2 regions of the Micromonospora sp. NPDC049114 genome follow, and region 2 is predicted to be linked to the other one. Evidence: riboswitches for the same ligand, from Rfam matches in the RefSeq annotation. Region 2 holds a riboswitch; the other holds the start of a gene.
The links. A riboswitch is a leader RNA that binds a small molecule or an ion and turns the genes downstream of it on or off. The one in region 2 is predicted to bind S-adenosylmethionine.
Positions count from the first base shown of each region.

Region 1: another riboswitch for S-adenosylmethionine. It lies ahead of AB0B39_RS13515 (ABC transporter substrate-binding protein); the one in region 2 lies ahead of AB0B39_RS19930 (aminotransferase class V-fold PLP-dependent enzyme).

Region 1 is NZ_JBEZEA010000003.1:121,630-133,091, forward strand. It holds gene AB0B39_RS13475 (glycogen debranching N-terminal domain-containing protein) at 1-1,699, opposite strand, end outside; gene AB0B39_RS13480 (SCP2 sterol-binding domain-containing protein) at 1,696-2,085, opposite strand; gene AB0B39_RS13485 (DUF664 domain-containing protein) at 2,170-2,679, opposite strand; gene AB0B39_RS13490 (2'-5' RNA ligase family protein) at 2,759-3,274, shown strand; gene AB0B39_RS13495 (MFS transporter) at 3,271-4,512, opposite strand; gene AB0B39_RS13500 (hypothetical protein) at 4,742-4,927, shown strand; gene corA (magnesium/cobalt transporter CorA) at 4,944-6,071, opposite strand; gene AB0B39_RS13510 (amino acid transporter) at 6,299-8,239, shown strand; SAM riboswitch class IV at 8,323-8,434, shown strand; gene AB0B39_RS13515 (ABC transporter substrate-binding protein) at 8,754-9,599, shown strand; gene AB0B39_RS13520 (amino acid ABC transporter permease) at 9,639-10,415, shown strand; gene AB0B39_RS13525 (amino acid ABC transporter ATP-binding protein) at 10,412-11,158, shown strand; gene AB0B39_RS13530 (hypothetical protein) at 11,168-11,462, opposite strand, start outside.
Region 2 is NZ_JBEZEA010000006.1:284,348-295,809, reverse strand. It holds gene AB0B39_RS19960 (DUF402 domain-containing protein) at 1-393, opposite strand, end outside; gene AB0B39_RS19955 (ATP-dependent DNA helicase) at 494-2,683, shown strand; gene AB0B39_RS19950 (AI-2E family transporter) at 2,797-4,161, opposite strand; gene AB0B39_RS19945 (co-chaperone GroES) at 4,267-4,605, shown strand; gene AB0B39_RS19940 (hypothetical protein) at 4,698-4,865, shown strand; gene AB0B39_RS19935 (PrsW family intramembrane metalloprotease) at 4,881-6,365, opposite strand; SAM riboswitch class IV at 6,389-6,509, shown strand; gene AB0B39_RS19930 (aminotransferase class V-fold PLP-dependent enzyme) at 6,589-7,824, shown strand; gene AB0B39_RS19925 (FUSC family protein) at 7,894-9,096, opposite strand; gene AB0B39_RS19920 (metal-dependent phosphohydrolase) at 9,235-9,891, shown strand; gene AB0B39_RS19915 (DUF4031 domain-containing protein) at 9,863-10,147, opposite strand; gene AB0B39_RS19910 (FAD-linked oxidase C-terminal domain-containing protein) at 10,204-11,462, shown strand, end outside.

The DNA.
Region 1 (11,462 bases), on a different contig from region 2:
TCAGGGCGTTGTCCGACGGCCAGACCGCCCCCAGGTGCGAGCCCACCGGGTTGTACGGCCGCTGGCCGGTGGCGAACGTCCGCACCCCCCAGCCGTTGAACAGCCGAGGCCCGAGCAGGTGCTCGGCGATAGCCTCGGCGCGATCGTCCGCGACGATCCCGCTCCACAGCAGGTGCCCCATGTTGGACGCCAGCGCGTCGACCTGCTCGCCGTACGGGTCCAGCGCCAACGCGTAGTACTCCCGGTGCGGCAGCCAGAAGTCCCTGTTGAACCGCTCCTTGAGCGCCGTCGCCTCCCGATCGAGCCGGTCGGCGTACTCGGGGTCGCCCCAGAACGTGCGGGCCAGCCGGGCGCCGCGCCGCTTCGCGTCGTACGCGTAGCCCTGCACCTCACAGGTGGCGCGGGGAAAGGCGGGCAACCGCCCGTGCGCGTCGGCGATCGCGTCCGGGGAGTCCTTCCAGGACTGGTTCACCACGCCGTGCCGCTCGTTACGGCTCTGGTAGCGCACGTAGCCGTCACCTGTCATGTCGCCGTACTCGTCGATCCAGTCCAACGCCCGCCGGGCCGGGTGGCGCAGCTCGCGCACCAGCTCCGCGTCGCCGGACCAGCGCTCGTACTCGTCGAGCAGGACCACGAACAGCGGGGTGGTGTCGGCCGCGCCGTAGTCCAGCGCGCTGCGCCGCTCGCCGAACGCGGCCAACTCGCCGTAGCGCAGCTGGACCAGGATCTTGCCCGGCTCCTCGTCGTGGTCGTCGTCGAGTTGGCCACCCTGCAACAGCGCCAGCATTCGCAGCGTCGCGCGGGCCAGCTCGGGGGTGAACGCCAGGCTCTGCAGGCAGGTGATGATGCTGTCCCGCCCGCACAGTCCCATCGCCCACGGCAGGCCGCCGACCGGCACCGGGTCGGTGTACGCGAGCGGCTCGTACCGCAGCGCCGCCAGGGCGGCCAGGGCGCCCTGGTACGTCTCCTCCAGGCCGGCCCGCTCGGCCACCAACTGCGGGGCCCGGGCCAGCCACGCGGTCAGGTCGTCACCCATTCCCCGCCGCAGGACCTGCTGGTGCGACTCCAGGTCGGCGCGCATGTCCCGGTCGCCCTCGCCCTGCATCGTCATGCTGGCGTGCAGGGTGGTCTCCCACGCCCCCTCGGGCGGGACGCTGATCCGGAAGGTGAATCCCCCCTCGTCGACCTCGGCGGGGGCGGTGCTGCGCACGGTGGTGACGCGGCCGAACCGCTCCCGCTCGTAGCGCAGCACGAGCGCCGCACGGTCGGTGTCGGCCGCGATCCGGACGGCGCGCGGTCGGGGCTGTGCGACGTCGGCGACCTCGGCGATGTCGGTGAAGTCGGCGCCGACCTCCATCCGCACGGTAAAGTCGGCGGGCTTCGGCGAGTGGTTGAGCACGGTGATCTGCTCGTGGAAGCAGTCGTGCACCGAGCGGTGCCGGATGATCGACACGTCGGCGTCCACGTAGTGGCTCGCCGCGCCGGGCACCAGGAAGAACCGGGTCTCGAAGTACGTCATGTCGTCGCGGGAGAGCGCGTTGAGGCGTTCCCCGTCGACCGTGAGCACCCAGCGGGACAGGAAACGGGTGTCGAACGAGAAGAGCCCGACCGGCGCCTGCGGATCGACCTCCATGTCGCCCTGGGCGTCGCTGATGGCGAACACGTTGCCGGCGATCACATGAACCTGCTCCTGCCTCATCGCGCCTTGTCCTGTCCCGCGAGGGCCGCCCGGCCCAGCGCACGGGGATGCCGCGCGTCGGCCGGGCCGGGGAAGATCCGCCGCAGCAGCATCAGCAGCGCCATGTCGCCGCGCACGGTCAGCTCGTTGCGCAGCAACGCCTCGGCGAGGTGCAGCTGACCGCTGGCCAGCTGGTCGAAGACCGCCCGGTCGGCGCGGACCAGCAGGTCGGCGTCGTCGGCCGACCGGGTCACCCGGACGTGCTGGTCGGCGACGGTCAGGTACCAGTGATCGGTGCAGCCCTCGCCGCGCATGTCGAGCCGCAGCGTCCCGGCGGTGGTCTCGGCCAGGTCGGGGCGCCGGCTGCCGTCCAGGTCCTGCAGGAACCGCGCCGCCGTCGTGTCCATCAGGTCACCTCCCGCATCCGGTCAGGATCACCCGGCGCGGGGTGAGCGGGAGTCACCCGAACCGGGTGAACCGGGGGACGCGGGTCAGTCGGCCTCGACGAGGCCGCGGACGTAGGCGGCCTGCCCGGCGTGTTGCAGGTCGTCGTCGGCGATGCTGACCAGCCGCACGCCGAGAGTGACCGGCGGGTCCCACGACTCGTCGACGACGCGGTCCAGGTCCGCCGGGCGCAGCCCGGCCAGGAACGTTCCGGTACGCGCCGCAACCGCCCCGTAGTAGTCGATCAGCGCCTGGGCGCTCTCCGGCCGCACCTTAGCCACCTGTGCGGGCGTGTGGCCGTAGCCGGTGTTGTGCGGGTCGGCGGCGAGCCCGAACCGCCCCGCCCAGTCCCCGCTCTCCCAGATCTGCTCGGCGTCGAGCAGGTCGGCGACGTGGTGGTCCTGGACGCGGGTCAGGTGCCAGACCAGCCACCCGACCGGGTTGGCGCCCTCGCCGGGCGCCCGGCGCAGCTGCTCCGGGGAGAGGCCGTCGACCGCCGCGCGGACGAGGTCGGGCAGCCGGTCGTACGTCTCGGTCAGCAGGTCACTCACGTCCACTGGGCACGCCTCCTGGTCGGTTTCCGATCACGGTACCGCCGGGCACCGACAGCCGGACCTCGGCCGCTACGGTGATCACGTGGTCGCGGCGCTGGAGCTGTATCTGGACCCGGATGCCACCCGGCGGATCCGGGTGCTGTGGGACGCGTTGGAGGCCGAGGGCGTGCAGAGCATGCGCTCGCTGCTGGAGCAGCGGCACCGCCCGCACGTCTCGCTCGCTGTCGCGCCCCGCTTCGATCCCGACCAGGTCGCGGAGGCGCTGCGCGGCACCGTCGTGGCGGCTCCCCTACGACTCGACTTCCAACACGCGGGGCAGTTCGTCGGGCGGGTGCTCTGGCTCGGCCCGGCGCCCACGCCGGAACTGCTCGCGCACCACCGGTTGGTGCACGGCCGGCTCGCCGCCGCCGGCATCACCCTGGTCGAGCACTACCAGCCCGGGCGCTGGGTGCCGCACTGCACGCTGTCCATGCGGGTGCCGAACACGCTGATGGCCGCCGCGGTGCGCCGCTGCCTGGAGGTGCTGCCGCTGGCGGCGACAGTGGTCGGCGCGGCCCTCACCGACCACGCCCGCGGCATCGCCCACCCGCTGTCCTAGCCGTCCTGGCCGTCCTTGCGGTCGACGCTCCGGCGCGCGGACACCGTCGCCGCCACCGCCGCCGCGAGCGCGATGGATGCTCCGGCCACCAGCAGCAGGCGCGGACCGAGCGGGGCGAGCGCACCGGCCAGCCCGGTCCCGAGCGAGCCGGCGGCCACCTTCAGGGCCGCCGTCGACACGAACACCTGCGTCCGCACGGCGTCCGGCGCGTACGCCGAACGGGCGGCCAGGGTTGCCGCGAAGAGCGGCGCGGTCGCCGCCCCGGCCAGGGCGAACGCGACCACCGCGAGCCCGAAGCTGGGCACTGCCGCGCAGAGCCCGATCCCCACCGCGCCGAGCGCCGCCCACCGGACGGTGAGTCGTTCCGGGTCACCGGTCAGCGGAAACGCGGTGACCAGGAGCGCGCCGGCGAGGTTTCCACCGCCGTACGCGGCGGCCAGCAGCGCGCCGGAGACCGCCTCCCGGTCGAGGTCCGCCGCGAGCGCGACGGCGAGCACCGACACCGCTCCGCCGGTGAGCGCGGCGAGCGAGGTGACCCCGGTGACCCGGCGCAGCGGTCCGGGACCGAGCAGCGCCCGCAGCGCTCCGCGGGCGGCGGGCGTCGTCCGCGCCGGCCCCCGCCGGGCGGGTGCGCGTGCCGGCAGCGTCCCCACCAGGGCTGCCGCGAGCAGGGTGGCGGCACCCAACCCGACCAGGGCCGGCCGAGGCCCGGCCAGGGCGGCGAGGGCAGCCACGGCGGCCGGACCGGCGCTGCCACCGACCCCGTACGTCACCGTGTCCCACCCCTGACCGCGACGTTGCGCGCGCTCGTCCGGGTCGAGCAGCCCGGCGAGCCGGCTGCTCAGTCCGCCGGTCAGCAGCGGCCCGCAGGCCCCGGCAACGACCAGCAACGCGGCCGGCACACCTACCGGCACCCGGCCGAGCAGCAGCGCGGCCGTCGAGACCGCTACGGCGTACGTGACGAAGCCGGCCGCCAACCGGCCCCGGCCGTCCGGCGCCCGGTCCAGCCAGCGACCCATGAGCGGCCCGAGCAGGTGCGGCGCGGTCAGGCACGCGGCCAGCAGCCCGCCGAGCAGGGCCGGCCGGGCCACCCCGACCTGTGACACGGTGGCCAGCAGCACCACGCCCACTGTCGCGCCGGCGTCCGCGCCGCGGGCGAGCGTCGCGGCGACGAGGTAGCGGGGCAGGGCTCCACGTCCGGTGGTGACCTGCACGGCGGTGTCGAGAGATCCGCTCACCCGTACCTCGCTACCCACTCCGCCACTCGATGCACCATCGAGGCGAGATGTCCGGTTTGGCGGGCGACAGTCGGGAAACCGAAAACAGGGGGTGCGGATGTGGCCGGGCGTGGGATGGTTCGACGTGGATGCCGTACCCGTGGTGACCCGCGCGAGCGGGCCGCCCGGCCGGGGGCGCGGGCGCACACCGCGCCGCCCGCGGCGGCTTCGACGAGGAGAGGCAGGGCCCATGCAGGCTCAGCGCAGGCCACCGCGCACGGAGCGGAGCCAGACCAGCCACGACCGGACCGGCGGCGGGATGACCGGGGCGGCCACGCCCCTGACCATCTGGGCCGCCGCCGTGCTGCTCGGTCGCATCGGCGCCGGTGACGACGACAGCGAGGACGAGCGGCACATCCTGCGCGGCATCGAGTGAGCCCGGCGCCCCGCCGCTAGAGCCAGCCGCGCCGCTTGAAGACCAGGTAGAGGGTTCCGCAGACCAGCAGCATCAGCAGCAGCGCGAACAGGTAGCCGAAGCGCCAGTTCAGCTCCGGCATGTGGACGAAGTTCATGCCGTACACGGTGCCGATGAGCGTGGGCGCGAACAGGATCGCGGCCCACGAGGAGACCTTCTTCAGCTCCTCGTTCTGCGCGTAGCTGGCCGCGGTCAGGCTGCGCATCTCCTCGTTCTGCTGCTGTGAGACGAGGGTGGCGTTGACGGTGAGGATGTTCTGCAGCAGGTGCCGGAACCCGTCCACCCGCTCGACCACCTGGGTGAGGTGGTCGGTCACGTCACGCAGGTAGCGGAGCAGTTCCTCGTCCGTGCCGTAGCTGCCGGCGCCGGTGGCCAACGCGTCGAGCATGGTGAGCAGCGGCCGGGCGGCCCGCTGGAACTCGATGACCTCCCGGCTGAGCCCGTAGATGCGCCGGCTGGCGTTCGGGTCACCCCCGAAGACCTGGGTCTCGATCTCGTCGATGTCGTTCTCCAACCCGGCGACCACCGGCGCGTACCCGTCGACGACCTGGTCGAGGATCGCGTACAGGACCGCCTCGGGCCCCTGGGCCAGCATCGGCGCGTCGGCCTCCATCCGCCGCCGCACCGCGGCCAGGTCGGGCACCTCGCCGTGGCGGACCGTCACCACGAAACCGGGCCCGATGAACAGGTGCAGCTCGGAGAACTCGACCTCCTCCCGCAGGTCGTCGTAGCGGGCGGCACGCAGCACCACGAACAGCGTGTGCCCGTACCGCTCCAGCTTGGGTCGCTGGTGGGCGTTGATCGCGTCCTCCACCGCCAGGTCGTGCAGGCGGAACTCGCGCGCCAGTGAGGAGATCTGGTCGATGTCGGGCCGGTACAACCCGATCCAGGCCATCGCGTCGTCCTGCTCCTGGAGGCAGGAGTACGTCTCGGCGAGGCCGGCCGGCGAGGCGAACCGGTGTCCCCGGATGTAGACCGCACTGTCCACCATGCCACCGGCGGGCGGGGGCGGTGCCGGCGGTGGGGGCACGCCGACGCGGGTCTCGTGCTCGTCGAGCTGACGGCCGAAGCCACCACCCGGGCGGAATCGACGGCCGCCGACCATGACCCGCTCCTTCCCCGGTGGCATCCGATCCGGCGGCCTCCCGGCCCGACCGGGCGGTTCGGTGCGGGGCGCCGGAGGCGCTGCATCCCCTCTGCCCCCGGGCCGAAACCCTCCGACTCGCCGGCCGCCCCCACCGGGGACGGGCGGGTTCGGCGTACCCGGGGACGGGCGCGTGCGACCGGGCGGATACTCGCGGTGACCATGGGCGGAGGACGGGGGAAGCGCCGGTGCAGGGCGACAGGCGCGGTGGGCGGCTGCGCGGCTGGCTGCTCGACGGCGGTACGGAGCGGGCCGCGCGGCATTCCGGCCCGGGCGGGCGCCCGCCCGAGGATCGGCACCACCCGTGGTGGAAGGTGATGTGCCTGACCGGTGTCGACTACTTCTCGACGCTGGGCTATCAGCCGGGCATCGCGGCGCTGGCGGCCGGGGCGCTGTCGCCGGTGGCGACGCTGGTGCTGGTGCTGGTGACGCTGCTGGGCGCGCTGCCGGTGTACCGGCGGGTGGCTGTCGAGAGCCCGCACGGTGAGGGTTCGATCGCGATGCTCGTACGCCTGCTGAGCTACTGGCCGGGCAAGCTGTTCGTGCTGGTGCTGCTCGGTTTCGCGGCCACCGACTTCATCATCACCATCACCCTCTCGGCGGCGGACGCGACAGCCCACATCGACGAGAACCCGTTCTGGCCGAGCGGGCTCAAGGGACACGAGGTGCTCCTCACGCTGCTGCTGGTGGCACTGCTGGGCGCGGTGTTCCTCAAGGGATTCGGCGAGGCCATCGGGATCGCCGTCGTCCTGGTGGCGGTCTACCTGGGGCTGAACGCGGTGGTGATCGCCGACGCGCTGTGGCGGGTGGTGACCCATCCGAGCGCGGTCGGAGACTGGACGAACGCGCTGAGCACCGGGCACGGCGATCCCCTGCTGGTGGTCGGGTTGTCCCTGCTGGTGTTCCCGAAGCTCGCGTTGGGCCTGTCCGGTTTCGAGACCGGGGTGGCCGTGATGCCGCACATCCGGGGGGATCGCGCGGACTCGGAGGACCGGCCGTTGGGCCGGATCCGGGGAGCGCGGCGGCTGCTCACCACCGCCGCCGCGACGATGAGCGTCTTCCTGATCACCAGCAGCGTGACCACCACCGTGCTGATCCCGCCGGAGGCGTTCCAGCCGGGCGGGCCGGCGAACGGCCGGGCGTTGGCCTACCTGGCGCACCAGCACCTCGGCGGCGTGTTCGGCACCGTCTACGACCTGTCGACGATCGGGATCCTGTGGTTCGCGGGCGCGTCGGCGATGGCCGGGTTGCTCAATCTCGTACCCCGTTATCTGCCGCGGTACGGCATGGCCCCGACCTGGGCGCGGGCGGTCCGGCCGCTGGTGCTGGTCTTCACCACCGTGGCGTTCGTGATCACGGTGGTCTTCTCCGCGAGCGTGGACGCGCAGGGCGGCGCGTACGCCACCGGGGTCCTGGTGTTGATCACCTCGGCGGCGACGGCGGTGACCCTCGCGGCGCGACGACGGCGCCAGCGGGGGCGGACGTACGCCTTCGGGACCATCGCGTTGATCTTCGTCTACACCACTGTGGCGAACGTCGTGGAACGCCCCGACGGCGTCAAGATCGCCGCCTGTTTCATCGGCGGGATGATCCTGGTGTCGGTGCTGTCCCGGCTCATGCGGGCCTACGAGCTGCGCGTCGACCACGTCGAGCTGGACCCGACCGCCGCCCGGATGATCGACGAGCGGGCCACCCGTCGGATCCGCCTCATCGCGCACGAGCCGGAGCGCCGCGACCCGGCCGAGTACCGCGCAAAGCTGGCACAGACCATGGCGGACAACGACTTCCCCGACGACAGCGACGTCATCTTCGTCGAGGTCCACGTCACCGACCCGTCGGACTTCGAGACCGAGCTGCCGGTGCGCGGCAGCGTGGCGCACGACAGCTACCCGGTGCTCAGCCTGACCGGCTCGTCGGTGCCCACCGCGCTCGCCGCCCTGCTGCTGGAGATCCGCGACCGGAGCCGGCGACGGCCACACATCTACTTCGAGTGGAGCGAGGGTGGCCCGGGTCGCAACCTCCTGCGCTACCTGGCGTTCGGGCAGGGCGCCATCGCCTCGGTCACCCGGGAGATCCTGCGTCGCCAGGAGCCCGACCCGCGCCGCCGGCCGCACGTGCACGCCGGTTGACCTGCCGGTCGAACCGTCGCGGACGGTGAGCGTGGTCATAACGGCTGGACGGTCCACCGGTCGGAGCTGCTAGCCTCGGCGCAGGTCATGAGTGCCAGCGCGAAGCCCCGGCTCGCTGGCCGGCAACCCTCCTCCGCGGTGGGGTGCCCCGGGTGAGGACCAGGCACCGGCAGGACGCCGGCGCAAGCGTGGCCTGGCACCCAGGTCAGCAACAGACCCGGGAGACCGTATGCGCATCATCCTCAGCCCCACGCCACCGGCCGGTCGGCTCATGCCGACCCTGACCCGGCGTCGCCACGTGGACCTGATGCGAATGCGCAGCGCGGCGTGTACCGCCGCCTGACGCGCTGACCCCTCCCCTCCCCGGGCGCCCTCGCCCACCCCACTCGACCCTCGCGTCGATCATGAAGTTGTTGCCCGTCCGACCGGCGTGTCGGGGCAACAACTTCATGATCGACCGGGTCAATGCACCCTTTTGGAGACACCCGTGCGATCTTTTTCTGTCCTGAGCCGTGTGGTTGCCGTTGGGGCGGCCCTGCTGGTTGCCGGCGGGTTGGCCGCGTGCGGTGGCGACGACTCGTCGGGCGCCGCCGGCAACCCGTACGGGCTGGCGCAGGCCGGCGTGCTGCGGGCCGGCACGCTCACCGACGCCCCGCCGAACGTGTACCTCAAGGACGGTAAGTTCACCGGCTTCGACAACGACCTGCTGACCGCGGTGGCCGGCAAGCTCGGCCTGACTGTCGAGTTCGTCGGAACCGACTTCTCCGCGCTGCTCTCCCAGGTCAACAACCACAAGTTCGACGTCGGCAGCTCCTCGATCACGATCACCGAGGCGCGGAAGAAGACAGTCGACTTCGGCAACGGCTACGACTTCGGCTACTTCGGGCTGGACGTGCCGGCCGGCTCGCCGATCACCGGGTTCGACCAGCTCGCCGGCAAGCGGGTCGTGGTGGTCCAGGGCACCGTCCAGGACGACTACGCCACCGGCAAGCAGCTCGACCCGGTGCGGGTGCCGGACTACAACGGCGCGATCAACCAGCTCAAGGCGGGCACCGCCGACGCGTGGATCGCCCCGGCGGAGATCGGCGAGAAGTCGGCCGCCGACAGCAAGGGAAAGATCACCGTGGCGGCCAAGCAGCTCAGCCCGGCACCCACCGCGTACGCCGTGGCCAAGGGCAACGACAAGCTGCGCGAGGCGCTGAACAAGGGCCTCGACGAGGTGATCGCCGACGGCACCTGGAGCCGGTTGCAGGCCCAGTACTACCCGGGCCGCCCCATCCCGGCGGACTTCACCCCGGGCAGCGGCACCGTGGCGGCGCCGTCCGCGTCCGCCGTGCCGTCGGCGTCGGCTGCGTCCTGAACCGGTGACGAGCGAGCAGGGCGGTAGGAGAGGCGACCGATGGATCCGTTGAGCACCCTGTGGGAGACCTTCTTCGACGCCGACGCGATGCGCGAGGCGCTGCCCGAGATGCTGACCGTCGGGCTGCCCAACACGCTGATCCTGGCGGTCTCCGCCGCCCTGCTCGGCACGGTGTTCGGCCTGCTGCTGGCCGTGGCCGGCATCTCGCGCAGTCGATGGCTGCGCTGGCCGGCGCGCGTCTACACCGACGTCTTCCGCGGGCTGCCGGCCGCGGCGACGATCCTGCTGATCGGCGTCGGGCTGGCACCGCTCGGCATGCGGGTCTGGGGACCGGACCCGTACCCGCTGGGCGTCCTCGCGCTGTCGCTGATCGCGGCGGCGTACATCGGGGAGATCTTCCGCTCCGGCATCCAGTCGGTGGAGGCGGCCCAGTTGGAGGGCGCGCGGGCGCTCGGCTTCTCCTGGGCCGACGCGATGCGGCTGGTGATCATCCCGCAGGGCATCCGGCGGGTGCTGCCCGCCTGGGTCAACCAGCTCATCGCGCTGATCAAGGACTCCAGCCTGGTCTACTTCCTCGGCCTGGTGGCCAGCCAGCGGGAGCTGTTCCGCATCGGGCAGGACTACGCGGCCACCACCGGCAACGAGTCCGCGTTGCTGCTCGCCGGGCTCTTCTACCTGGCGTTGACCGTCCCGCTGACGCACGTCGTCAACTGGATCGACAGACGGCTGCGCAACGGCCGGCCGGCCACCGCACCCGCCGACGACGAGGACGACGACCTGGCGCTGGCCGGGGCCCCGGAAGGAGACCGGCGATGACCACCACCGCGACCACCACCTCGGTGAGCCTCCAGGCGCGCGACGTCCACCTGGCCTTCGGGCCGAACCGCGTGCTGCGCGGCGTCGACCTGAGCGTGCAGCGGGGTGGGACGGCCTGCGTGATCGGGCCGTCCGGGTCGGGCAAGTCCACTCTGCTGCGTACCCTCAACCGGCTCATCGAGCCCGACCGGGGCGACGTGCTGCTGGACGGGCGCAGCGTGCTGCGCGACGACCCGGACGCGCTGCGCCAGCGGGTGGGCATGGTGTTCCAGCAGTTCAACCTCTTCCCGCACATGAGCGTGCTGCGCAACGTCACCCTGGCTCTGCGGCGGCTGCGCAAGCTCGGCGAGGACGAGGCGGTGGCGGTCGCCCGCGACCAGTTGGAGCTGGTGGGGCTCGCCGGCAAGGCCGATGCCCGGCCGGCGCAGCTCTCCGGTGGCCAGCAGCAGCGGGTGGCGATCGCCCGTGCGCTGGCGCTGCGGCCCGAGGTGATGCTCTTCGACGAGGCCACCTCGGCGCTCGACCCGGAACTGGTCAAGGGGGTGCTCGGGGTGATGACCGACCTGTCCGCCGCCGGAATGACCATGGTGGTGGTCACCCACGAGATGGGCTTCGCCCGGCACGTCGCCGACACCGTCGCCTTCATGGACCGGGGTGTGGTGCTGGAGGCCGGCCCGCCGGAGAGGATCTTCGAGGGGGCCGAGCATCCCCGGCTCCGCCGCTTCCTCGCCCAGGTGCTCTGAGACGGCAGCTCAGCCGGCCTGGATGCGCAGGTGCAGCGCGAACGCCTTCAGGTCGCCGAGCAGCTCCAGGATGGCGTTGCGGTACGCGACCGACGCCCACAGGTGCAGCTCCTCGTCGTCCAGCCCGCCGAACGCCAGCGAGAGCGCCTTGCGCCGACGCCGGTCGAGCACCTTGTGCGGGCGGGCGAGCAGGTCGCCCTCCCGGCGCAGCGCCTGAAGGTAGGCCGCCACAGCCTCCTGGTAGTGCCGCCCGGCGACCCGCTCCAGCAGGGTGAACTCGAAGACGTTCAACGCCGCCTCGGAA
Region 2 (11,462 bases):
CGGGTAGCCGAAACGGGCCCGGTGCTCGGCGAACTCGTCCTCGTCGAGCAGCTCCACCAGACCGGTGGCCCGTCGCCGGACCACGTCCAGGTCGAGGTCGATCAGGTGGACGGTGTCGTCGGACTCCCAGCGGGCCGGGGTGGCGATGTCGCAGTAGACCTCGCTGGTCCGTGGCGGCGGGTTGAACATGCACGTCCACCAGGCGTGGTGCGGGACCAGCAGAACGAAGGGGATCTTCTCCACCGACGGCCGGCCGTGGTAGACCGACTCGGTGCCGAAGGGGACGCCCAGCCAGATGCCGAGGTCGTCCTCCGCGAGGCGACGGGCCGGGTAGTCACGGTGCGCGCTGCCGTCGTACTTGCGGTAGATCACTCGGACCACGTCGCTCGGCATGATTCGCACCCTAACCGATACTGCCCACGCGTCGTAGCACGGCCGTAACCGGACGGGGTGGACCAGCGGGGTCGATGGGTGGTCCGCGCCACGCGGGCGGATGGGCACGGTCGGTGTCGGCGGCGGCGGGTACCGTCGCACGGTGACTCCGCCCCGCACCGCCACCGGTTCCGCCACCCCGTCGGCCCGCGGCGGGAGCCGGCGGCGTGGTGCCCGGCCCAGCGGTACGGACCTGCTCGCGGCGGCGGTCGGCGCGGTCCCCGGCGGCACGGCGCGGCCCGGCCAGCAGCAGATGACGACCGCCATCGAGGAGTGCGTGACCAGCGGTGAGCACCTGCTCGTGCAGGCGGGCACCGGCACCGGCAAGTCGCTGGCCTACCTCGCGCCGGCCCTCACCGTGGACGGCCCGGTGGTGGTGTCCACGGCCACCCTGGCCCTGCAGTCCCAGCTCGTCGACCACGACCTGCCCCGGCTGGCCGACGCCGTCGAGCCGCTGCTCGGCCGCCGCCCCACGTTCGCGGTGCTCAAGGGCCGGCACCACTACCTCTGCCTGGCCCGGCTGGACAACTCCACCGCGGACGAGCCGGAGGAGACCCTCTTCGACGCCCCGGCCGCCCGCCCCGGCGGCGGCACGAAGTGGCTCGGCGAGGCGGGCCGGCTGGGAAAGCAGATCGAGCGACTGCGCGACTGGGCCGAGAAGACCGACACCGGCGACCGCGACGAGCTGGACCCGGGCGTCGACGACCAGGCGTGGCGGCTGGTCTCCATGCCGTCGCGGGAGTGCGTGGGCGCGACCCGCTGCCCGTTCGGCGCGGAGTGCTTCGCCGAGGCGTCCCGGGCCCGCGCCCGGGAGGCCGACATCGTGGTGACCAACCACAGCCTCCTGGCTGTCGACATGCTTGCCGACCGGCACATCGTCCCGCCGCACAAGCTGCTCATCGTCGACGAGGCACACGAGCTGGCCGACCGGGTCTCCTCGGCGGCGCAGGCCGAGCTGGTGCCGGAGCTGATCGACCGGACCACCCGGCGGGCCCGTACGCTGCTGCGGCCGGAGACCGCCGACGCGCTCACCGCCGCCGGTGACGCCCTCGCCGTCGGGCTGGCCGAGGCCCCGGCCGGTCGACTCACCGCCGGCCTGCCGACGCCGCTGCGCGAGGCGTGCACGCTGCTCGACGCGGCCACCCGCACCGCCCTGGACGCGATCGGCGAGGTCAAGTCGGACGATCCCGACCCGGTCCGCAAGCAGCAGGCCAAGGCCGCGCTGGACGAGCTCTCCACCACCGCCCAGCGGCTCCTCGAAGAGGCCGACCACGACGTGGCCTGGGTGGAGAAGAACGACAGCGGCAGCCGACGGGCCCTGGTGGTCGCGCCCCTGTCGGTCGCCGGCACCCTCGCCACCCACCTGTACGACGAACGCACCGTCGTGGCCACCTCGGCCACCCTGGCGCTCGGCGGCCGGTTCGACACGGTGGCCCGCGCCCTCGGGCTGGACGCGCCGCCGGTCCCAGCGTCGCCGGCCGCCGCCTCGCTGGCCGCCCGCACCGGCTCGGGCCGCCCGGCCGCCGAGACACCGGGCCGCCGGCTGGCGGATCCCGCCACCATCCCAGCGACCGAGGGGCCGGGCTGGCGCTCGCTGGACGTGGGCTCGCCGTTCGACTACGCCCGGCAGGGCATCCTGTACGTCGCCGCGCACCTGCCCCGGCCCAGCGTCTCCGGGCTGCCGGACGCGGCCGGGGAGGAGCTGCTCGGGCTCGTCGAGGCGCTCGGTGGTCGTACTCTCGGGTTGTTCTCCTCCCGGCGGGCCGCGACGCAGGCGGCGGAGCTGCTGCGCGCGCGGACCGACCTGCCGGTGTTGTTGCAGGGCGAGGAGGCGCTGCCGCTGCTGGTGCGCCGGTTCCGTGAGGAGCGGTCCAGCTGCCTGTTCGGGGTGATGTCGCTCTGGCAGGGGGTGGACGTGCCGGGCGACGCCTGCCAGCTCGTGGTCATCGACCGGCTGCCCTTCCCCCGGCCGGACGAACCCCTCGCGGCGGCCCGCGCCGCTGCCGTGGACGCGGGCGGCGGCTCCGGCTTCGCGGCGGTCAGCGTGCCGATCGCGGCGGTTCGGCTGGCGCAGGGCGTGGGCCGGCTGATCCGGGCGACCGGCGACAAGGGAGTCGTCGCGGTGCTCGACTCGCGGCTGGAGACGGCGCGCGGCTACGGGCCGTTCCTGCGCCGTTCGCTGCCCCCGTTCTGGTACACGACCCGCCCCGAGGTAGCCCGCGGCGCCCTGCAACGCCTAGCCACAACCTGACCCAACACGCCCCACCCCACCCCGAAGACGCGCCGATCTTGCAGTTTCTGTCGTCGATATGGGGTGGTACGCCCCTTGTGCGGCGACAGAAACTGCAAGATCGCGGAGAAAGGTCAGGGGGCCTGCGCGGCTACCACCACGGCGTCGGGTGGGGTGTCCGGGACCGTGCGGGCGGCCAGTCGGCGGACCGCGGTGTTCAGCACGGCGATCAGTGGCACCGAGACCAGCGCGCCGGTGATGCCGGCGAGCACCACGCCGGCGGCGATGCCGATGATCACCGCGAGCGGGTGGAGGGCGACCGCCCGCCCCATGATCAGCGGTTGAAGCACGTGCCCCTCGATCTGCTGCACGCCGATCACCGCTCCGAGGATGATCAACGCGGTGACCGGGCCGCTGTCGACAAGCGCCACCAACACCGCCACGCCGCCGGAGAGCGCCGCGCCGACGATCGGGATGAACGCGCCGAGGAACACCAGCGCCGCCAGCGGGAAGGCGAACGGCACGTCGAAGATGACCAGGAAGATGCCGATACCGACCGCGTCGATGAAGGCGACAAGCACCGTCGCGCGGACGTACGCGACGAGGGTCTGCCAGGAGGCGCGGCCGGCGTCGTCGACCTTCCACCGGGCGGCCACCGGCAGCAACCGGACCAGGAACCGCCAGATCCGGTTGCCGTCGCGCAGGAAGAAGAACGTCGCGAAGAGCACCAGGAGCGTGCCGGTCAGCACCTCCGCCAGCGTCGCCGCGGTGCTCAGCGCACCGCTGGTGAACTTCGAGGTGTTGTCGTTGATCCAGGCCTGCGCCTCGTCGATGTAGCGGTCGAGCTGGGTGTCGGAGAGGTGCAGCGGACCCGTCTTCAGCCAGTTCTGGATCTGCCGGACGCCTTCCGACGACTTCTCGCTCAGCTCGGGTACGCCGCGAATGAACTCGTTGACCACCAGCGTCAGCGTGCCGATGACTGCGACCAGGCCGCCGACCAGCACCACCGCCGTCGCCAGCGACCGGGGGAAACGGGCCCGCAACAGCCAGCCCACCGCTGGCGCGAGCAACGCGGAGAGCAGCAGCGCGATGGCCAGCGGAATGATCACGATCTTGATCGTGCCGACGATCCTGAGCAGGGCCCAGGCCACCACACCGATCACGATCAGCCGCCAGCACCACGCGGCGGCGATCCGCAGCCCGTGCGGGACGTCGGCGTCGTCCCGGCTGGCGGTGGAGCTGTGCAGCTCCGCCGCAGCATCCGCGCCGTAGACGGTGGCGCTCGGTGCTGCGGTCGGCCCCGGCACCGCCGGCGACGCCACACCGGCCGCCCCCGACACGTCGCTCAACTCCTCACTCAACGTGCCCTCGTCGACGCGCGTCGACTCCTGTCGTGACTGGTAGGCGCGGCGAAGCCGCCCGCGTACCCGCTCGAAGCGGCTCAAACGCACCTCCTGGCAGAAAACCCGGCCCGCCCACGGCGACAGGTCGGACAGCATACGTCCGTTCCCGACACCGTAGGACAGTTCAGCCACACATTGCCCCGACCATCTCCTGCGTAACCACCGGCCGGCCCCCGTCGGCCACACGGTAGCCTCTGCGGCGTGACCGCCGACAACGATCTCGACGCCGGCCTGCCGATCCGCCTACTGCACGACCGCGTGCTGGTACGCATGGACGGCAGCGAGGGCGAGCGCCGTTCCACCGCGGGCATCGTCATCCCGGCGACCGCCGCGGTCGGCAAGCGCCTCGCGTGGGCCACCGCGGTCGGCGTGGGGCCGAACGTCCGCGCCATCGTCTCCGGTGACCGGGTCCTCTTCGACCCGGACGACCGTTCCGAGGTCGAGCTGCACGGCCGCGGGTACGTGCTGCTGCGGGAGCGCGACGTGCACGCCGTGGCCGCCGAGCGGATCGAGAACGATTCCACAGGTCTCTATCTCTGACGCACCTCCCCTGGCCGGCGGACGCCACCGCGCCGTTTGCCAGCCCGTGGCGCGGGAAGCCAGCCGGCGACCGTGGGCCCTGGGGAGGGACGATGCCGGTATTCGTGAAGAAACTGCTGACCTGGGGCAGCGTCGCGTTCCTGATCTACTTCATGGCGTTCCGCCCGGACGGCGCCGCGCAGATGTTCAAGGCGATCGGGGCCGCGCTGATCGCGATGGCGCAGGGGCTCGGTGACTTCCTCACCACGCTGATGACCTGAGCCCGCCGACCGCCGTCAGGGGTGACCGGGCGGCGGCCACGGCGCTGCGGGGCGCAGACCGTGCCAGTTGGGCGGCGCGTAGCCCATCGGAGGCGGCGGCGGGGCGAGCACCACCGGGATCGGCACGACCGGCTCGTCGGGCGCGTCCACCGGTCGCTGCGTACCGTCCGGGAAGCGCAGGTGGTAACGGCTGCCGTCCCAGACACCCACCGGGGCCTGGGGGTCGCGACCCACGAAGTACGACCGGTACGCGGTGATCGCCTCCAGCAGTTGCCGCTCCTCGGCGAACGTCCGCTCCCGGTCAGCGGGCTTCCGGTCCAGACCACGAAGCGTCCCGTCGCGCAGCAGGGCCAGCCGGGTCGCGGCGAGCTGGTATCCGCGCATCGCCCGCACCCCGGCGTCCCCGGCGACCCGGCGTGCCCAGCTACGGGCGGCATGCCGACGGCCCAGGCTGCTCAGCGCGGCCACCTCGGGCGGGCTCAACCAGCCGGCGCGCACGTAGTCGGGCAGCGTCCGCTCGGTGAGCCGCCCCTCCCAGGCGCGCAGCCACACGGCCAGCCCGACCACGCCGAAGAACACCGGCACCATCAGACCCAGGAAGCCGTACAGCATGATCACGGCCTCGCCGGTGGCCTGGGTCAGCGTCGGCAGCAGGTTCCACGTGCCGTGCAGCATCATCGCCAGCAGCAGGCCGGCGATCGGAGCGAGCACCCGGACCCGCCGGTCGGCCGTCCGGGCGGCGACACCGAGCCCCACACCGGTCATCGAGGTGAAGAGGGGGTGGGCGAACCCGAACAGGAGGATCCGCACGATGAAGATGGCGATCACCTGCTGGGCGCCGGTCGCCGGGCCGTACCGGTCGGCGCCGGCCGCATAGCCGTACCCGCCCAGGTAGAGGATGTTCTCCACCATCGCGAAGCCGACCGCGGAGAGCCCGCAGTAGACCAGGCCGTCGGTGATCCCGGACCACTCCCGCCGCCGGAACACCAGCAGCAGGATCGGGCCGAGCGCCTTGGTCAGCTCCTCGATGAACGGCGCCACCAGCACGCCGGTCAGCGCGTCCGGCAGCCCCCAGTCGGCGAACCGCCCGGCGGCGAACTCGTTCACCTTCAACGAGGCGGCGGTGGAGACGAACGCGCCCCACGCGAAGCAGAAGATCAGGTATTTCAGGGGCTCCGGTTCGTAGCGGTCGAGCCAGAGGAAGCACGCGACGAGCACCGGCACCGGCAGGATCGCGGCGCCCACCCCGACCAGCAGCGCCTGTACGCCCAGCGACTGGCCGAGGGTGATGACCATGAAGACCGCGCACGCCGCGATGAACAGCACCACCCCGGCCAGCACCAGGAACCGCAGCCAGCCGAAGCGGCGCGGCGGGATCCCGGTTGACCCGCCGACGGGCGGGGCCGCCGGCGGGTGCGGCGGCGACGGTAGGGGTGCACCGGGCGGGGTGTCGGCCATGCGGTCAGCGTAGCCATCCGCCGCCGGCTGGTTCGGCCGCATCCACAGCCGCTATGCTGCCGGCAGGTCACGAGCGCCAGCGTCAAGCCCCGGCTTGCTGGCCGGCAACCCTCGTCGAGTTCGCGGTGGGGTGCCCCGGGTGATGACCGGGCCCAGCCCGATCGGCGTGCTGGGCAAGCGCGGACCCCGTCCCGAGGCCACACCCGGGGTCCCTGACCCCGGAGGTTCCGGCGTGTCCGTCACCCTCGTACCCTCGCTGCCCGCCCTGCCCACCGTCGCGCCCCAGCCGTCGGCGGCGCTCGACGTGCTCGGCGTACCCGGCGAGATCAACCTCGACTACGCGGCCACCGCGCCGTGCGCGCGGGCCGCGGCCGACGCGGTCACCGAACTGCTCCCCTGGTACGCCAGCGTGCACCGCGGCGCGGGAGCGCTGTCGCGGCGCTGCACCCTGGCCTACGAGCGGGCCCGGCAGACGGTAGGCGACTTCTTCGGCGCCCGCGCCGACGACCACGTGATCTTCACCCGGAACACCACCGACGCCCTCAACCTGCTGGCCCGGGCGCTGCCCGCCGGCACGACAGTCGTCACCTTCGCGGGCGAGCACCACGCCAACCTGCTGCCCTGGCCACGCGGCTCGGTGCGCCTGCCAGTGCCCGCCGACCCGGGCGGGGCGGTCCGCGCTCTCGCCGCCGCCCTCACCGAGCTGCGCCGCGACAGCAATCCCGCGCTGCCGGTGCTGGTCGCCGTGACCGGGGCGAGCAACGTGACCGGGGAGCTGTGGCCGGTCGCCGAGCTGGCCCGGGTGGCCCACCGGCACAACGCCCGGATCGTCCTCGACGCCGCGCAGCTCGCCCCGCACGCCCCGGTCGACATGCACACGCTCGACGTGGACTACCTGGCCGTCTCCGGCCACAAGCTGTACGCCCCGTTCGGCACGGGTGTGCTCATCGGCCGCACGGACTGGTTGGACGCCGCCGCGCCGTACCTCGCCGGCGGCGGCGCCACCAGCCACGTCGGGCCGGCCACCCACGACGTGACCTGGGCGAACGGCCCGGCCCGACACGAGGGCGGCACCCCGAATCTGCTGGGCGCGGTGGCGCTGGCGGCGGTGTGCGCGGCGCTGGCCGACGCCGACCGGGTGGCGCTGGCCGCCCGGGAACAGGCGCTGCTGGCCCGGCTGCGCACCGGCCTCGCCGCCCTGCCGCACGTGGTGGAGTTGCGCACGTTCGGCCCCGACGCGCCCCGGGTCGGCATCGTCTCGTTCGTGGTCGCCGGCCGGGACTCCGCCGCGGTGGCCGCCCGACTGGCCGCCGAACACCGGATCGGCGTCCGGGACGGGTTGTTCTGCGCCCACCCGCTGGCCCGGCGGCTGCTCGGCGAGGCCGCCGGGCGTACCGGCCGGCGGGATCTTCCGCCGACCGCGTTGCGCGCCAGCATCGGCCTGGGCAGCACCGCCGCCCAGGTCGACCGCCTACTGGCCGCGCTCGCCGAGCTGGCCTGAGCCGAGCTGGCCTGCGCCTGCGCCTGCGCCGGGCTGAGTCCCTGCCCCGGACGCCCCGCCGCCCCGCGCTCAGCCGACCGGCGGGGCGGTGGGTGGCTTCGGCGCCTCGCCCGGCTCGGCCGGTTCGCCGATCGGCCGTTCCTGCTCCCCGAAGGCCGTCCGGATCCACCGGTTCGCCTCCTCCTGCTCGACCCCGGAGGCCACCAGCAGGTCACTCGCCGTGGTCCGGATCTGGGCGATCACGACACTCCCGGAGAAGCCGACCCCCGCCCCGTACGCCCGGCCGGCCTCGCTGACGGCCCGCAGCGAGCGCTCCCGTGCCTTCTGCGGCTCCTCGCCCGCCGCGAACTCGTGCTTGAGCAGCCGGACCGACTCGGCGAGGTGGCCGATCGCGTCCGGCATCGGATCCGGCACCGGCTCGTCGTCCTCGATCAGGGTGACGGACCGGCGGATCAGCGTGCCGCTGTTACGCATGGCGCGGTCGATCGGGTCGGCCGCCTCCGCGTAGTGGATCAGCTCGCCGCGGCGGTGCCAGCGGGCCGGCGACAGGGTGGCCGTCTCCTTCGCGCCCTCGATCGCCTCGGCCAGGGTGGCCAGCTCGTCCTTGTTGTTGCGCAGCCGCTCCAGCGCCCGCTGGATGCCGGCCCGGTCCCGGTCGCGCAGCCCGTCGGCGGTGGCGTCGAGCTGGGCGGCGAGCAGGTCCAGCGCCGGCCGGGCGGCCCGGTTGATCACACGCAGTGGGTTCAGCGGCAACAGGACAGCCGTCACCAGCAGCGCGATGCCGCCGCCGAGAAAGGCGTCGACGAAGCGGGGGATCTCCAGGTTCTGGGTGGACGGGCTCAACGTCACGATCAGCACCGCCGTGGCGGCGGCCTGGATGACGATGGCCACGCTCGCCCCGGCGAAGATGGTGAGCAGGATCGCCACCGTGACCACCAGGCCGAGCTGCCACGCCCCGGTGCCGAGGAAGTAGATCAGGAGGTCGCCGACGAACACCCCGACGCCCACCCCGACGATCAGCTCGACGGTCCGGCGGAACCGCTGCCCGACCGACGCGGCGAGCGTGCCGACCGCGGAGATCGGCGCGAAGACCGGCTGCGGGTTGCCGAGCAACTTGTGCGAGACGAGGTACGCCAGCCCGGCCGCCAACCCGGCCTGGACGGCCAGCCCACCCGCCATCCGCACCCGGTGCAGCCGGTCGTGCAGGGTGGCCCGGCCGCGGTGCCGCAGTTGCTGGGTGGCCTCGGCGATGCGCGCCCCGTCGACGTCCACCAGGCCCTCGCGCAGCGGGGTACGCCGTACCACCGGAGGTTTCTTGTCCCGGGCCACCGCCATGGGCGCGACTACCCGTGGCGGGGGCCCTGAATCCTCTCTCCCGCGTGCGGCGCACGGATGCGGCAGACTCGGGCGGTGGCCGATCTGCTGGACCGGTGGCGGGCGGCGGCCCGTGACGCCGGGGCGAGACCCGACGAGCGCTCCACCCGGGCCGGGGAGGAGCTGCTGGCCCGGTGGCGGGAGCCGCACCGGCAGTACCACACGGTGGCGCACCTGAGCGCCGTCCTCGATGTGGTGGACCGGCACGCCGCGTCGGCCGACCGACCCGACCTGGTCCGGTTGGCCGCCTGGTGCCACGACGCGGTCTACGACCCGCGGGCCCCCGGCGACACCAACGAGCGGGACAGTGCCGCGCTGGCCGGGCACCTGCTCACCGGCCTCGGGGTGCCGGCGCCCGCGGTGGCCGAGGTGCGCCGGTTGGTCCTGCTCACCGCCGGGCACGCCGTGGGCCCTGGCGACCCCGACGGCGCCCTGCTCTGTGACGCGGACCTCGCCGTGCTGGCCGGACCGCCGGCCGCCTACGACAGCTACGCGGCGGCGATCCGGCGGGAGTACGCGCACGTGCCCGATCCGGCCTTCCGGACGGGACGGGCCACCGTGCTCACCGGGCTGCTGGCGCTGCCCGCGCTGTTCCGGCTGCCGCCGCTCGCCGACCGGTGGGAGCAGCCGGCCCGCGACAACCTGCGCCGTGAGCTGGCCGCACTCAGCGGATCGCCGACGAACCCGGCGTGACGAGGTGCTTCGGGCGACGCAGTCCCGCGTCGCGCAGCAACCTGACGAGTTCCCGGCTCGGCACCACCCGGGCCCCGAGCCACACCGCCGCCGCGAACCGGTCGGCCGGGATGTCGTAGTGGTCCCGGTCGAAGCCGCGCCGGGGTGCGCCAAGCGCCTCGGCGAAGGCGTGCAACTCGGCGTAGGAGACGTCGCTGATCAGGTGCGACCAGAGTCGACCGCGCCACGGCCAGGCCGGCCGGTCCAGGTAGAGCATGGTGCCCAAGCTAGCCCGCGTTGATGATCGGTGGTCGGCGACCTAGCCTCGGCGGCATGGCCCCCACCGGACTCCTCGACGACCTGCGCGCCGCCCTGGGCGAGAACGCCGTGCTCACCGACCCGGACCTGCTGCGCCTGCACCAGCGCGACGAGGCCGACCTCTGCGCCGCCGGAGTCCCGGCAGTGGTGACCCGCCCCCGCACCACCGAGCAGGTGGTGGCGGTGATCCGGGCGGCGGCACGGCACGGCGTACCTGTGGTGCCGCAGGGCGCGCGGACCGGGCTGGCCGGCGCGGCGAACGCGGTGGACGGCGCGGTGGTGATCAGCACCGTCGCGATGGACGAGATCCGCGAGATCGACCCGGTGGGCCGTATCGCTGTGGTCCAGCCCGGCGTGGTCAACGCCGCGCTCGCCGCGGCGGTCGCCAGGCAGGGCCTCTGGTACCCGCCGGACCCCGGCTCCTGGGAGTCGTCCACGATCGGCGGCAACGTGGCCACCAACGCCGGCGGCATGTGCTGCGTGAAGTACGGCGTGACCACCGAGTACGTGCTCGGCCTGGAGGTGGTGCTCGCCTCCGGCGAGGTGCTGCGCACCGGGCGGCGTACCGCCAAGGGGGTGGCCGGCTACGACCTGACGCGGCTCTTCGTCGGCTCGGAGGGCACCCTCGGGGTGATCACCGAGGTGACCGTGGCGCTGCGGCCGGCCCCGGCCGACTCGCTGACCCTGGTGGCGGTCTTCGGCTCCACGGCGGCGGCCGGCACGGCGGTGGCCCGGATCGCCGCGCGGGGCCTCACGCCCAGCCTGCTGGAACTGCTGGACCAGACCCACCTGCGGGCGATCGAGGCGTACCAGCCGATGGGGCTGCGGACCGACGCGCAGGCGGTGTTGCTGGCCGCCGCCGACACCGGCGACCGGGCGGGCGACGACCTGGCGGCCCTGGCCGAGGTGTGCGAGGCGGCTGGCGCCGAGGAGGTCTACGCGGCCACCGACGCACTGGAGGCCGCGGCGTTGTTGCAGGCCCGCCGCCTGGCCCACCCGGCGATGGAGAAGTTCGCGGCCGACACCCACCCGGGTGGCAACGGCGGCCTGGTGATCGACGATGTGGCGGTGCCGCGGGGCGCTCTCGCCGAACTGCTGGACGGGGTGGCCCGGATCGCGGCGGACTGCGAGGTGCCGATCGGTGTGGTGGGGCACGCCGGGGACGGCAACATGCACCCGAACATCGTCGTCGACCGGGCCGACCCGGCGAGCGTGGAGCGGGGCCGGCGGGCGTTCGACGAGATCATGCGGCTCGGCCTGGCCCTGGGGGGCAC